Regions from separate parts of the Pseudoalteromonas sp. NZS100_1 genome, predicted to be linked through region 3. Evidence: predicted binding sites of a transcription regulator. Region 3 holds the regulator's gene; each other region holds the start of a gene.
The links. The regulator sigma-54, encoded in region 3, starts transcription at its own class of promoters, with help from an activator protein. The targets are predictions, from matches to a motif close to GTTGGCACGNNNNTNGNNT.

Region 1 (3,215 bases), on a different contig from region 3:
AGAGTGGCAACCAGAGGATCGTATTAACTTAAGTGCGCTTTATCAACGTGACGATTGGAAAGTTAACCTTTCACTTAATCGTTTTGGTGAGTACACAGTAGAAGATGGTGGTCGTCAAACGTATGGGGCAGAAATTTTAACTGACGTTAAAGTTAACTACTTCGTTACTGAAGATTTGTCGGTAAACATTGGTGCAAATAACTTGTTTGACGTTTACCCAGATAAAAACGAAATAGGTAACTCTCGCTCAGGTACTATTGTGGATGCTAGTGGCAACACAGTAATAAGCAGCTCAGGTGTGTTTGACTACTCACGTCGTTCGGCTCCATTTGGATTTAACGGTGCTTACTACTACGTAGGCGCAGAATACCGTTTTTAATTACTAACCTGAACTCTGGTTAAGATATTTAAACTTTGATTTCTCTAGCCAGAGATTTTCAGTGAAAACAAGGCGAATTTATGCGTCAATAGCTGGCCTATTGCAATTAAATTCAACGCAGTTAACGCTGACAATAGCTGCTAGAGATAAATTTATTAGCCAGAATTTAGGTTAAGTAACCTCCCTTTAGTTATTTAACTCAAAGGGCCGTATGGCCCTTTTTTTTGGTTTTAGCCTGGGCTGATTTTATTTAGAAATCAAACTTATTGAATAATCATCGTATTGCTTAATATTATTCATTACACTCATTAAAGTATTATGTGTACTGTTTTCGTCTGCGGTTATAAGTACCGAACTTATTTCATATTTAGCCGCGAACATCGCTAAATTAGTCGCAACTTGCTCTAAATCAATTAACCTCCCTGAAAAATATACTCCGTTGCTTTCATCAATTCTAAATAAAGCATTTTTAACAGGCTTATCTATTTGAGGGCTGTCGAGTGGTCGGTTTAATTCAATAGCTACAGGTTTTACAAAAGATGTGGTTACAATAAAGAAAATTAGTAATATGAACACTATGTCTAACATCGGGGTCATATCTACATCAGCATTATTTTGCAGTTTAGTTAGTTTACTTTTCATATTGGACCTTATTTTTAATTAAATGCTGCGGCGCCACAGCAAGGTTTTAGGTACCTATTAACAAAATTAGCACAGCAAAAATAAAGCGTGGTTAAATAAATATTCTAATAACATTAAATATTTGTATTCATTATGTATTTAAAATGTGGCGAAATAAGGTGGTGTTTGTAGCAATCTGCTTATATGGGGTCTATATGGCATCGTTATAGTGTGATTTAATTCGTTAAATTGCTTAAAGATTTATTCAGATTGGTATTAGAGGCAATAAAAAACCCAGCGCTAGGCTGGGTTGTATTTATGCGTTATGTAAGCTTACTGCTTTTGCATACGGCTCATTTCTGCATGGCAGCTTTGCATTGTTAATAATGTTTTAGCCAGTGCAGCTTCGCAATCAGCCGGTTGTGGTTTATCCATAGCGGCTTTAATTTCTACAAGCGTTTTATCTTCTACTTCTTCAAGCTCTTTTACATACGTGCTGTCGTTATGTGAGGTGAATGTAGTAAGTAAGGCTGTGTATGCACGTCGTGCTTCAACTGCGAAAGATGAACCATCTTCGCGTTCGCCTTTTTCATTAATTGCATATGGCTGCAAGCGCTCAACACTCACTTTTCGGGCATCTATCATGCGCTGAAAAAGTGCGCCAATAGCAGGGTCTTCAACTTTTTCCTGTGCTTTTTGATAAAAATCGATGCCGCTGTTCATAACTTGAATGATGTCAGTAATATGATTTACTTCTGATCCTTGATGGGTGTTCATAATGACCTCTTTAATTAAATGAATGTATAGTTCAATTTAATTAAAGCAAGGTGTGTTCCAAGTTCATGACTTGTTTTAAGCTTATGTTTATTAACGGTTTGTTTTTTATTTTTGGAGTTGCTAGGTTAATGGAGTAGGTATTAACCTAGCAATTTTTACATTATATTGTGTAATAAAGTTATTTTAGCTCTTCAGCTACTTCAGCTACTTTTTGGCGTAACCAGATGTGGCTCGCATCGCGATGTAACAGTGGGCTCCAAATCATATCAAGCTCAAAAGGAGGAATTGGAAACGGTGGCTCTAAAATTTTAAGCCCCGGATCATCTAAGTATATATTTGCGGCTTTTGAAGGAAGGGTCGCAATCAAATTTTTCTCTTTAGCTAAATGAATCGCTACATGGTAGTTACGCGTAAAAGTGGCAATGTTACGATGTTTACCAAAGTGGGCAAGTGCTTCGTCAACCCAACCAAGTTTTTGCACATCTTTAGGGTCCATGCCCACGCCTACACCAAAACCTGTTTTACTCACCCATATATGGCGCGCTTTTAAGTAGCTGTCGAGGCTAAAGTTTTCAATAATAGGGTTGTCGGCCTTAACTAAGCAGCAAAAACTGTCTTTCCAAATACGTTTATGATGAAAAGACTGAGGTAAGTTTTCAAAACGGTTGATTGCCATATCTACTTTACCGTTTTCTACGTCATGAAAGGTTACATCACTTGGTGTGAGTATATCTAAAGTAGTATCGGGGGCTTCTTCGTGTAGTTTACTTAAGAGCTTTGGCGCTAACGTACTTGCAGCGTAATCACTGGCCATTATTCTAAATACACGTTTACTCTGGCTTGCCTCAAATTCTCTATTAGGTGCTAGGGTTTCTTCAAGCGTCATTAATATGCCACGAATAACGGGTTGTAACTCTAAAGCGCGCTCTGTCGGGACCATACCATCGCTGGTACGAACTAAAATAGGGTCGTTAAATAAGTTACGAAGACGTTTAAGGCCATTACTCATTGCGGGCTGCGTAATACTCAATTGATTAGCAGCGCGTGTTACATTGCATTCTCGAAGCAATGTATCGAGATAAACGAGTAAATTTAAATCTATTTTACTTATATTCATTGTGTGTCCTTTGCGTCTACCAGTGATGGATAAATCGCTGTGCTGTCGGGTAAGGGTAAATATGACTTACCTGCCCATTTTTTATATTTTGTTGAGCCTGCTTCCAAAAGCTAACATCTATAAGCTCTGGATGAGTGCTGAGGAAAAACTTTTTATACATAGGATTAGGCATTACAAATGTACATAACTGCTCTGGGAATACATCTTGTGGTGCAACAGAGTAACTTTGTTCATCCATTAAATAATCGTCGTAGCTCTTTGCTTTTGGTAATGCTCTAAAGTTCATATCTGTTAGATATTGAACTTCATCGTAATCGTAAA
Region 2 (3,215 bases), on a different contig from region 3:
CACCTTTATTTTAACAATCAGTAAGCTAACTGCTTAAATAGTAATCTTTTAGGTGGGTATAAGCATAAAATACAAGATATTCCCCACGATATTCTCTGCATTAAATTATAAAAACCTTCCTCCCACATGTAGTCTTTTGTATTTAACGCTCTACTTTTTAAGTAAAGCTAACATATATGTGTAGGCATACAAGGCTGTAAAAAATATGCTTGGGGCTACTGTAAGTGTCAAATTAGGTGTCTGATTAATTACATTCACCATAATCACTAAGCTCGATTGAACAGTAATCGGAATAATAGGCGCAAAAAGTACACCTGCTATTTTTTTGTTACCTAAATACGAGGCGCTAGAGTTAATTGCATTATTGAAGCTTTGTCGTATTGCTACGTTTTGTGGTGTTTTAGAATGAAACATACAAATAATTGGAGTTACGAACGCAAGCGATACATAACTAGACTTATACTTGTTGACGACCTTTTCTAAAATAAAAGTAAAAAACAGCGTTACAAATCCACTATACAAACCTTGTACTAATGCAGCTTGAAGCGTGACCGATTTAGCAATATCTGCAGAACTGTTCGCCCAGTAGGCCCAGCTAAAATAAAAAACGAATGACACAACGCCTGACAGTATAAGTCGAATATTCAATTAGCTACCTCAATATGCGTAAAAGCTTGGTGTAATGATAACACTAGAAGTGATGGTAATATTGTCACTAAATAATAGAGTAATTAATCGCGTATTGTAGATATATAAACAAACTAATATTAAAGATTTCCTAAATGGCATCAATACAGAATCAGAACACTACTGTTAGTTAGAAAGCTTAATTGAAGTAAACAATGGTTTGGCTGAGTGTATTTTGGGAGTGAGTTACAAGAAATAAATCACTTAGTTTGAGTAAATTAAAAATTAGATTTTGATAAAAAATATTTACTTTAAAAACTAATATTGTGAGCCGAACGGTACTGGGGCACTTGTATCATTAGGCCTCAGTAGTCGGCTTACACAATATATAATCTGTCATTATTTTTTCGCAATAATGTAGATTGCATGTATTAACCCTGGGAAATAACCTAGCAGTGTTAATAAAATATTTAACCAAAAATGCATACCTAAGCCAACTTGCAAAAACACACCTAATGGCGGTAATAAAACCGAAAGTATTATACGAATAATATCCATGACTAAACTCCATTTAAATTAAGCATTAAAAAGACGTAAAGCCCAGTGTTAGTGGGCCTTAACTATACTGTATTATTCAGCAACAATAGCTAGTTTATCAACTACGTCACGAACATCTTCAGCATTTTTAGCAATTTTAACTGCTAGTTGTTTTTCAGCTTCAGACTCTACTGAACCGTTCAGAGTTACAATACCATTGTCGGTATCAACATCGATGTCTGTACCACCAACTTCTGAGTCAAACAGGAAGCGAGTTGTGATTACAGTGGTGATTTTAGCGTCCGTTAGGTCGTTATCATCATCGTCCATCATGTCATTGCTTTTATCTTTGGTATCCATGCTTTTAACAACAGTAAGGCTGTTATCAACATCAGATACACCATCTAGGCTAAGTACAAGTTCTTCTGCTAGCTCTTTATCAAGCTCGCTATTAACTTTACCTGTAAGTACTACTTTGCCATTTTTTACATCAGTGTTAATGTCAAAGTTGTTTAGATTAGTGTTCATAAGTAGAACTGTTTCTGCCTTACCATCAATCCAAGCATCTTTACTTTCGTTTTCCCAGCTGTTTGCTTGGGCACCCATAGCCGTAGTACCAAGAACTAGAGCTGCGATAATAGACTTGTTAAATGTTTTCATAATCTTTCTCCTTTTGATTAAAGACACTTTAACTAATGCGAGCTTTGGGCCAACTTTATTTATACTTAAATTTCAATAGGTTGAGTTTATTTTGGAGTGAGGCATTATCTATAGTTGTGTAACTATTTACAGGCTACTCGGTAAAACTTTCTCAAATAGTGAAAATAGCTAGATAATTGCATTTTTGGTTAATCTATCGTTAATATAACAAAATAAAAAACATCATTATAAATTAACCTACTGATAATTAAGGTGATTATATTTGGTGCGTGCTTTGCATATAAACATCAAGAGCAGTATCAATAGTAAATATAATAAGGAATGCCCCATGTCTGTAAAAGTTGAAGACCGCCCAATAGAGCAAGTACGCGAACAAGTGATTGATCAATTAATTTATAATTACAGTCATGGGGTTATTTCTGTTGATGCATTTGAGAGACGACTCGATAACGCGATGGATGCACCTAATAACAACGCTCTTTTAGCCTTAGTAGAAGACTTAACACTTAATACCGATCAGCAATATAAAGCAGAAAAACAATCGCAATTTAAACCACATTATAGTGCACAGCAAAACAGTGATGATGATTTTACATTACGTAGTATTTTAGGCTCTAACGAACGAAGCGGTCAGTGGGTCGTGCCAAAAAATATATATTTAAGTAACTTTATGGGATCGGTGGTACTTGATTTTACTGATGCCATTTTTGCGCATCAAAATGTAACTATTCACGTTAACTGTATTTTTGGTAGCGATGAGATTTACGTACCAGAGCATGTAAATGTAGTGTCTAAAATGTTTTGTATTTTAAGTAGCCTTGAAAATAAATCAGTGTCGCTTAACAAACGCCAAGGTCCTACTATTCATATTGAAGGAAAGGCAGTTATGGGATCGGTTGAAGTAAAAATAAAGCGCACAATTAAAGAAAAATTTATGAGCTTTGCAAATGAGCTAAAAACCCAGTTTGGCACGGGTAATAATAACCGCTCACTATAATTGAGTAGCAGCACTTTAGCGTGCTGCTTAGTATTTTATTATAAATCGTTATTTCGCTCGCTTGGTATATCACTTAAATACTCTACAAACTCAACTTCAAACCCGGCGGGATCAATAAAGTAGACATTCTTTCTGAAAGGATTCTCGCTACCTTGCTTGCTTACTGTAAAACCCACTTTATTTAAGCGCATTACTACTGCGCTTAAATTATTAGTTACATAAGCAAAGTGTGCAAAACCAATTTGATGGCCCGATAGGTTTCTGTTTTCACCTTCACCATGGTCGCTTATCGCAATGTAATGCGTGTCATCTCCAAAGTGTACCCAGCGTCTTGGTTTTCCGTACCAATCACCTCTACCCTCACTTCTGATTGACCAATGCGGAAATACAGCTT
Region 3 (3,215 bases):
AAAACTATGATTGATTGACAATAACTTGGTAAAGCTCAGTATCTGATTTTGCACTGCGTAACTGTTTACAAAAATCTTTGTTGTTTAGTTTATCAGCAATGGTTGCTAGAGTCTTTAAGTGCTGCTGGTTATCGCCATCTGGTACGATGAGTGCGACAAAAATATCAACAGGGCGATTATCTATAGCATCAAAATTTATTGGTGTTTCACTAACGAGCACTAAAGCTAATGGCTCTTCTGCGCCGCTCATTCTTCCGTGAGGAATCGCAATGCCACGCCCTATACCTGTACTACCCAATTTTTCTCTGCTCATTAAAGCATTAAGAATATCTTGTTGCGGTAAATACGGAAGTTTGTCGTGAGCAAGTTCGCTAATGAACTCTAAAATTCTTTTTTTGCTATTAAAAAGGACCGCAGCTTTGCTGCAGTCCTGGCATATAAGTGAGCTTAATTTCATCATATTAGTGTCGAGCAAGCTTCTCTTTGTGTTTAATTACTTGTCGATCGAGCTTGTCGATCAACGAGTCAATGGCGGCATACATATCTTGATGTTCTGTAGAGGCAAATAGCTCAGCACCGCTTACGTGTATGGTGGCTTCTGCTTTTTGATTTAATTTTTCTACATCGAGAATGACATGAACATTATTAATATGATCAGAGTGTCTTTCTAGCTTCGCAAATTTGGTATTAATATAGTCTCTTAGTGAATCGGTTAATTCTACGTGACGACCAGTTAAGTTTAGTTGCATAAGCATTACCCTCTTTTTTTTGCGTCTTAAATCAAACTTTTACGCTGATTTGACGGTGGAATAGCCAGAGATTCGCGGTATTTTGCGATTGTACGTCTCGCTACTTTAATTCCTTGCTCAGCCAATATATCCGCTATTTTGCTATCACTCAATGGTTTTGCTGAGTTTTCTGCTGCGATTAATTTTCGGATAAGCGCACGGATTGCTGTAGATGAACATTCACCACCGTTTTCGGTGCTTACATGGCTTGAGAAAAAATATTTAAGCTCAAATATACCACGGGGTGTGTGCATATACTTTTGGGTTGTTACGCGCGAAATTGTTGATTCGTGCATTTCTACCATTTCAGCAACATCATTTAAAACCATTGGTTTCATGGCTTCAGGACCGTGTTCAAAAAAGCCTTGTTGTTGCTTAACAATACAATTTGTTACTTTTAATAGCGTGTCGTTTCTACTTTCTAAGCTTTTAATAAACCATTTAGCTTCTTGTAAATGCGAGCGAATAAACTGGCTGTCACCACTGGATTTTACAGTGCGAGACATTGCAGCGTATTGGCTATTAACACGAATTTTAGGCATGCTATCTGGGTTTAACTCAACAACCCAGCGGCCTTTAATTTTTTTAACTGACACATCAGGAATAACATACTCAGACTCTTCTCTTACAATAGTATCTGCAGGCTTAGGGCTAAGAGTATGTATTAATGTCATTACTTCTTTAAGCTCTTCTTCTTTGAGCTTAGTCTTCTTCATTAATGTACGATAGTCACGAGCTGCTAATAAATCAATATGCTCGGTTAAAATCATTTTCGTTTCATTAATGTAAGGTGTTTCTTTATCAAACTGGTTAAGTTGAATACATAAACACTCTTGTAAACTACGTGCAGCAATACCGACAGGATCAAACAGTTGGATGCGCTTTAATACTGCTTCAATTTCATCAAGTTCAACTTCGTTATCTTCTTCGTTTTCTTGATTAAAGCTTTCTAAAATTTCTTCGCAGCTTAGTGTTAAAATGCCTGAATCATCGACGGCTTCTACAATAGCAATAGCAATGGCTTCATCGGTAGGGCTAAATGGCGTTAGTTGTAATTGCCACATTAAATACTCATGAAGCGTTTCAGTAGAGGCGCCTTGGTATATTGATTCGTCTTCAGGCATCGGACCCGATGATGCTGCTGGGGCGGCACTCATGTACTCATCCCAACTAACATCCATAGCCATGTCGTCACTTAGCGTGTCTTTTGCAAGTGCTTCACCACTATCTTGTTCGTATTCGCTTGGAGCATCATCGGCAGATGCGCTAACAGTTATGTCATCTGTATCTGCTTTTTGCTCGTTTTTACCTGCAGCGTCTTCGGAATAGTCTGGTTCTTCAACCTCTAATAGCGGGTTGCTGTCGAGAGCTTCTTGTATTTCTTGCTGGAGATCCAATGTACTGAGTTGCAACAAACGAATAGCCTGTTGCAGCTGTGGAGTCATTGTAAGTTGCTGGCCCATGCGCAGCTGTAGTGATTGCCTCATGTATCTCTAACAATCCTTTTATGTTGTTATAATTAATACTAGCAGATGCTTAAAGACATGGCGTAAATGTTACAGCCTAAATTGCTCGCCTAAGTAAACATCGCGTACTGTTTTATCATTTAATACGTGTTCTGGAGTACCTGATGCAATCAGCTCCCCATGAGAAACAATGTAGGCTTTTTCACAAACATCAAGGGTTTCTCTTACGTTATGATCGGTAATTAATACACCAATCCCACGATTTTTAAGATGTTCTATTATTTTCTTTATGTCTAATACCGAAATCGGGTCAACACCTGCAAATGGTTCATCCAGTAATATAAATTTAGGATCTGCTGCCAGCGCACGTGCTATTTCAACACGACGACGTTCGCCACCCGACAATGCCATACCTTGGCTATCACGAATGTGTTGTATGCTAAATTCATCTAATAATTTATCGAGAGTGTCTTCTCTAGCTTGTTTATTTAACTCTTTGCGCGTTTCTAAAATGGCCATTAAGTTTTGATAAACAGTCAGCTTTCTGAATATTGAAGACTCTTGCGGTAAGTAGCCAATGCCTAATCTAGCACGACTATGCATAGGTAAAAGAGTAATATCGTTATCGTCTATCGATATTTTACCTTTGTCGCTAGGTACAAGTCCTACTATCATATAAAACGTGGTAGTTTTACCTGCGCCGTTAGGGCCAAGTAAGCCAACAATACTGCCAGCTTTGACTTCAAGGCCGACGTTTTTTACAACTTCACGGCCTTTATAGCTCTTTGCTAATAGCTCTGCTTTTAATGTGCTCATGGTTGACCTTTGTCGCTTTTTTTACTTTTTTTAGTCTCGATTGGTACTAAAATTGTGTGAACGCGGTCAGTTGAGTTTTCATCTTTTTCGGCACTGATTAGCTGCTGCTCTATATCGTAGGTAATGCTTTTAGCATTTATTTTTT
Region 4 (3,215 bases), on a different contig from region 3:
AGATTCGGTCTGCTTTTTCTTCAATTTTTACACTGTGACCGTCAACACGAATCAAATCGGTTTCTTCAACACGGTCACCTAACTTTGCCACTTTACCGTTTACACTAACGCGGTTTGCGTCAATGTATTTTTCCATTTCACGGCGTGAGCCTACGCCTGCACGGGCTAAGACTTTTTGTAACTTTTCACCTTGTATAATACTCATTCGGATGGTTCTCTCACAGAAGGATCGCTCAATAACTGGTTAATTTTACTTTGCTGCTCTGTTGGCAACGCAGGTAAATTTTCAAGTCCAGTTAACGAAAAATAATCTAAAAATTGCTTAGTAGTTGCATATAAAGCCGGCTTTCCCGGAACCTCTTTATGCCCTACCACTTTAACCCACTCTCTTTCGAGTAAGGTTTTAATAATATTCGAACCCGTAGTAACACCTCTTACTTGCTCAATTTCGCCGCGTGTAATGGGCTGCCGGTATGCAATAAGTGATAATGTTTCCAGTAAAGCACGCGAGTATTTTGGTGCGCGTTCTTGCCACAAGTTATTTAACCAAGGGCTTAAACTACTGCATGCCTGAAACCGATACCCACTACCAACTTCAACTAAGCGAATACCACGAGTTTGAAAATGTTCTTGTATTGTATCTATTGCGTCATTTATTCGCGTCATAGAAATAGCTAAATCTATTAATACGATGTCTTTAAGGTGGCGTTTACTAACAGGCTTATCTGCAACAAAAATAGCTGCTTCAATGATCTCAACTAGTTGTTCATCACTAATTCGCCGACCCGCCATACACACTCTTAACAAATAAAAATACACAGCCATCTATTATGACAGAACAACACCAAACTAGGAAAATATATCTATCAAATAACTAAATTTAAAACACAAAAAAGCCAGTGACTAGCACTGGCTTTAATCTTACTTACTAAAATGGTAACTATTAGTTACTTTTAAAAGCTTCTAATGCATCATCTTCAGCTACTGCGTTACCGTATTTTTTAATGTAACCCATAAACTCGCTTTTACTAATGCGCTTATCTTGGTTTTTATCCATGTAACCAAAATGATTTGAAATATCATCATCGTTACCTTCAACTACCGAGATATAGCCATTGCTGTCGTTATCTAGACTTGCAAAGCTGCTTTCAATTTTATCGAATTTAGCAATTTCAGCTTTAAATGCCGACTCACTTACTTCAGAATCAGTGGCTACTTTGCCATTATTAAGCTTCATATAAGTGTTAAATTCTTTGCGGCTAATTTCGTTATCCATATTGGTATCAATATTTGAAAAATGGCCCCAAATGCTATCGTCATCAGCTTCAACTTTTGAGATGTAGCCATCGCTATCATTATCTAAACTTGCAAAGTCACTGTCTATTCTTTCAAGACCTTGATTAGATGAACAAGCCGCTAGGCTTAATGATGCTAAAATAGTGGCTGCTAATGTTAACTTTTTCATAAGACGTATCCTTCGTAATTAATTAAATGTCACTTTAACTAATACAAATCCAATGCCAATAATAGTTAACTTATAATAATCAATAACTTAATCTCGATCGGTATATTTATTAAACAGTTTCAATAAGTTAAGCTTGCAAGCTTTGCAAACAACCTTGTAATTTTTGCAAAAAAATACCCGGTAAAAACCAGGCATTTCAAATTTACTTATTATAGTTAAGCTAATAATTAGATTGCTGCGTTTTGGTAGCGTTTAACAAACTCAGTAACGTTTTGACCATTACATTTTAATGAGTTTAGGTTACCAATTTTTTGACGAACAGGTGCTAAACCTTGTTTTAAAGCCGTCATACATAATTGAGTTTCTTGTTGAGCGTCTTTTGCAAATACTTCTACTTTCTCAACTGATGCGTTGCTTAATGTCGTTTTTTTAGCAATATCACGAATATCTTCACCATTACATAAAATGCTTTTAGAAAAACGAGATAGGTAAACACCGTGCTGGGCAGCTTCTTTACGAGCAACGCTAAAGCCTTCGTTTGCACTTAGTACACATAACTTAGACTCAATTTTGTTATCTTGGCTAAAGTAAGTATTGCTTTGAGCTGACGCAGTTGCAGATGCTAGTAAAGCAGTGGCTAAAAGTAGTTGAGTTTTCATGAGAGATCCTATTTGAACGAGCTAAACAAGTGAATTTCGCGCATTATATATTCAATAAAGTTAAGTTCAATTGAATTTTTTATTTATTTAAATAATTAATATTGTATTCACAATGTTTAAACTTTACCCATCATTTGATCAACATTTGCGCAGCTATTATCTCAATTCAGTCATGTTATGTGCGCGTATTTACTGATACAATTTAATCTATTAAATAGAACCAATTTTAAGGTAAATTTTATGAAAGTGATTTCTTTCAATATCAATGGTCTGCGTGCTCGTCTTCACCAATTACAAGCAATTATCGACAAACATCAACCAGACGTTATTGGCTTGCAAGAGATTAAAGTTCACGACGAAGCATTCCCATTAGAAGATGTTCAAAAAATGGGATATCACGTCTACTTTCATGGTCAAAAAGCGCATTATGGCGTAGCTATGTTATGCAAAAAAGAGCCTAAATCGGTCTTAAAAGGTTTTGCCACCGATACAGATGAATCGCAAAAACGCATGATAAGCGTCACTGTTGAACAAGAAAACGGTCGCGACCTTACTGTCATGAATGGCTATTTCCCACAAGGTGATAATATTAATCACGAAACTAAATTCCCTTATAAACGTCAATTTTATAAAGATTTAATGACACACCTTGAAACCAATCACACACCCGATCAAGACGTCATCGTTATGGGTGATATCAACATATCACCTACCGATTTAGATATTGGTATTGGCGAAGTAAATGCTAAACGTTGGTTAAAAACGGGTAAATGTTCTTTTCAACCGGTAGAGCGTGAATGGCTTGCAACATTACTTAATTGGGGTTTTAAAGACACCTTTAGAGAGCAAAACCCCGAAACAGACGATCAATACTCATGGTTTGACTATCGCTCTAAAGGGTTTGTAGATAATCGAGGACTTCGTATAGATGTAGTGCTTGCAACCAATGAGCTTGCAGCACGCTGCATAGATACAGGTATTGATTACGAACTTCGCGGTATTGAAAAACCGTCAGATCATGCCCCTATATGGTCAACATTTAAGTAATTATTATGCTCAGCCTAACAATGCAGGGGCTACTTTGGGCTCTT

Region 1: I6F66_RS10485 (PA2169 family four-helix-bundle protein) is a predicted target of sigma-54. The motif match lies at 1,821-1,839, and genes of this name have one in related genera.
Region 2: I6F66_RS20285 (BON domain-containing protein) is a predicted target of sigma-54. The motif match lies at 1,860-1,878, and genes of this name have one in related genera.
Region 4: I6F66_RS01525 (EF-hand domain-containing protein) is a predicted target of sigma-54. The motif match lies at 1,507-1,525, and genes of this name have one in related genera.

Annotation. Positions count from the first base shown of each region.
Region 1 covers NZ_JADYXN010000013.1:5,583-8,797, reverse strand. The annotation lists gene I6F66_RS10495 (TonB-dependent siderophore receptor) at 1-379, shown strand, start outside; gene I6F66_RS10490 (biopolymer transporter ExbD) at 626-1,021, opposite strand; gene I6F66_RS10485 (PA2169 family four-helix-bundle protein) at 1,334-1,777, opposite strand; gene I6F66_RS10480 (LysR family transcriptional regulator) at 1,956-2,894, opposite strand; gene aceK (bifunctional isocitrate dehydrogenase kinase/phosphatase) at 2,911-3,215, opposite strand, start outside.
Region 2 covers NZ_JADYXN010000060.1:1,285-4,499, reverse strand. The annotation lists gene I6F66_RS20295 (hypothetical protein) at 151-648, opposite strand; gene I6F66_RS20290 (YqaE/Pmp3 family membrane protein) at 1,027-1,185, opposite strand; gene I6F66_RS20285 (BON domain-containing protein) at 1,258-1,824, opposite strand; gene I6F66_RS20280 (LiaF domain-containing protein) at 2,153-2,821, shown strand; gene I6F66_RS20275 (VOC family protein) at 2,860-3,215, opposite strand, start outside.
Region 3 covers NZ_JADYXN010000004.1:38,098-41,312, forward strand. The annotation lists gene ptsN (PTS IIA-like nitrogen regulatory protein PtsN) at 5-457, opposite strand; gene hpf (ribosome hibernation promoting factor) at 462-749, opposite strand; gene I6F66_RS03870 (RNA polymerase factor sigma-54) at 776-2,275, opposite strand; gene lptB (LPS export ABC transporter ATP-binding protein) at 2,345-3,070, opposite strand; gene lptA (lipopolysaccharide transport periplasmic protein LptA) at 3,067-3,215, opposite strand, start outside.
Region 4 covers NZ_JADYXN010000002.1:13,744-16,958, reverse strand. The annotation lists gene rluB (23S rRNA pseudouridine(2605) synthase RluB) at 1-205, opposite strand, end outside; gene scpB (SMC-Scp complex subunit ScpB) at 202-792, opposite strand; gene I6F66_RS01525 (EF-hand domain-containing protein) at 944-1,465, opposite strand; gene I6F66_RS01520 (hypothetical protein) at 1,693-2,124, opposite strand; gene xthA (exodeoxyribonuclease III) at 2,365-3,171, shown strand; gene I6F66_RS01510 (energy-coupling factor ABC transporter permease) at 3,177-3,215, shown strand, end outside.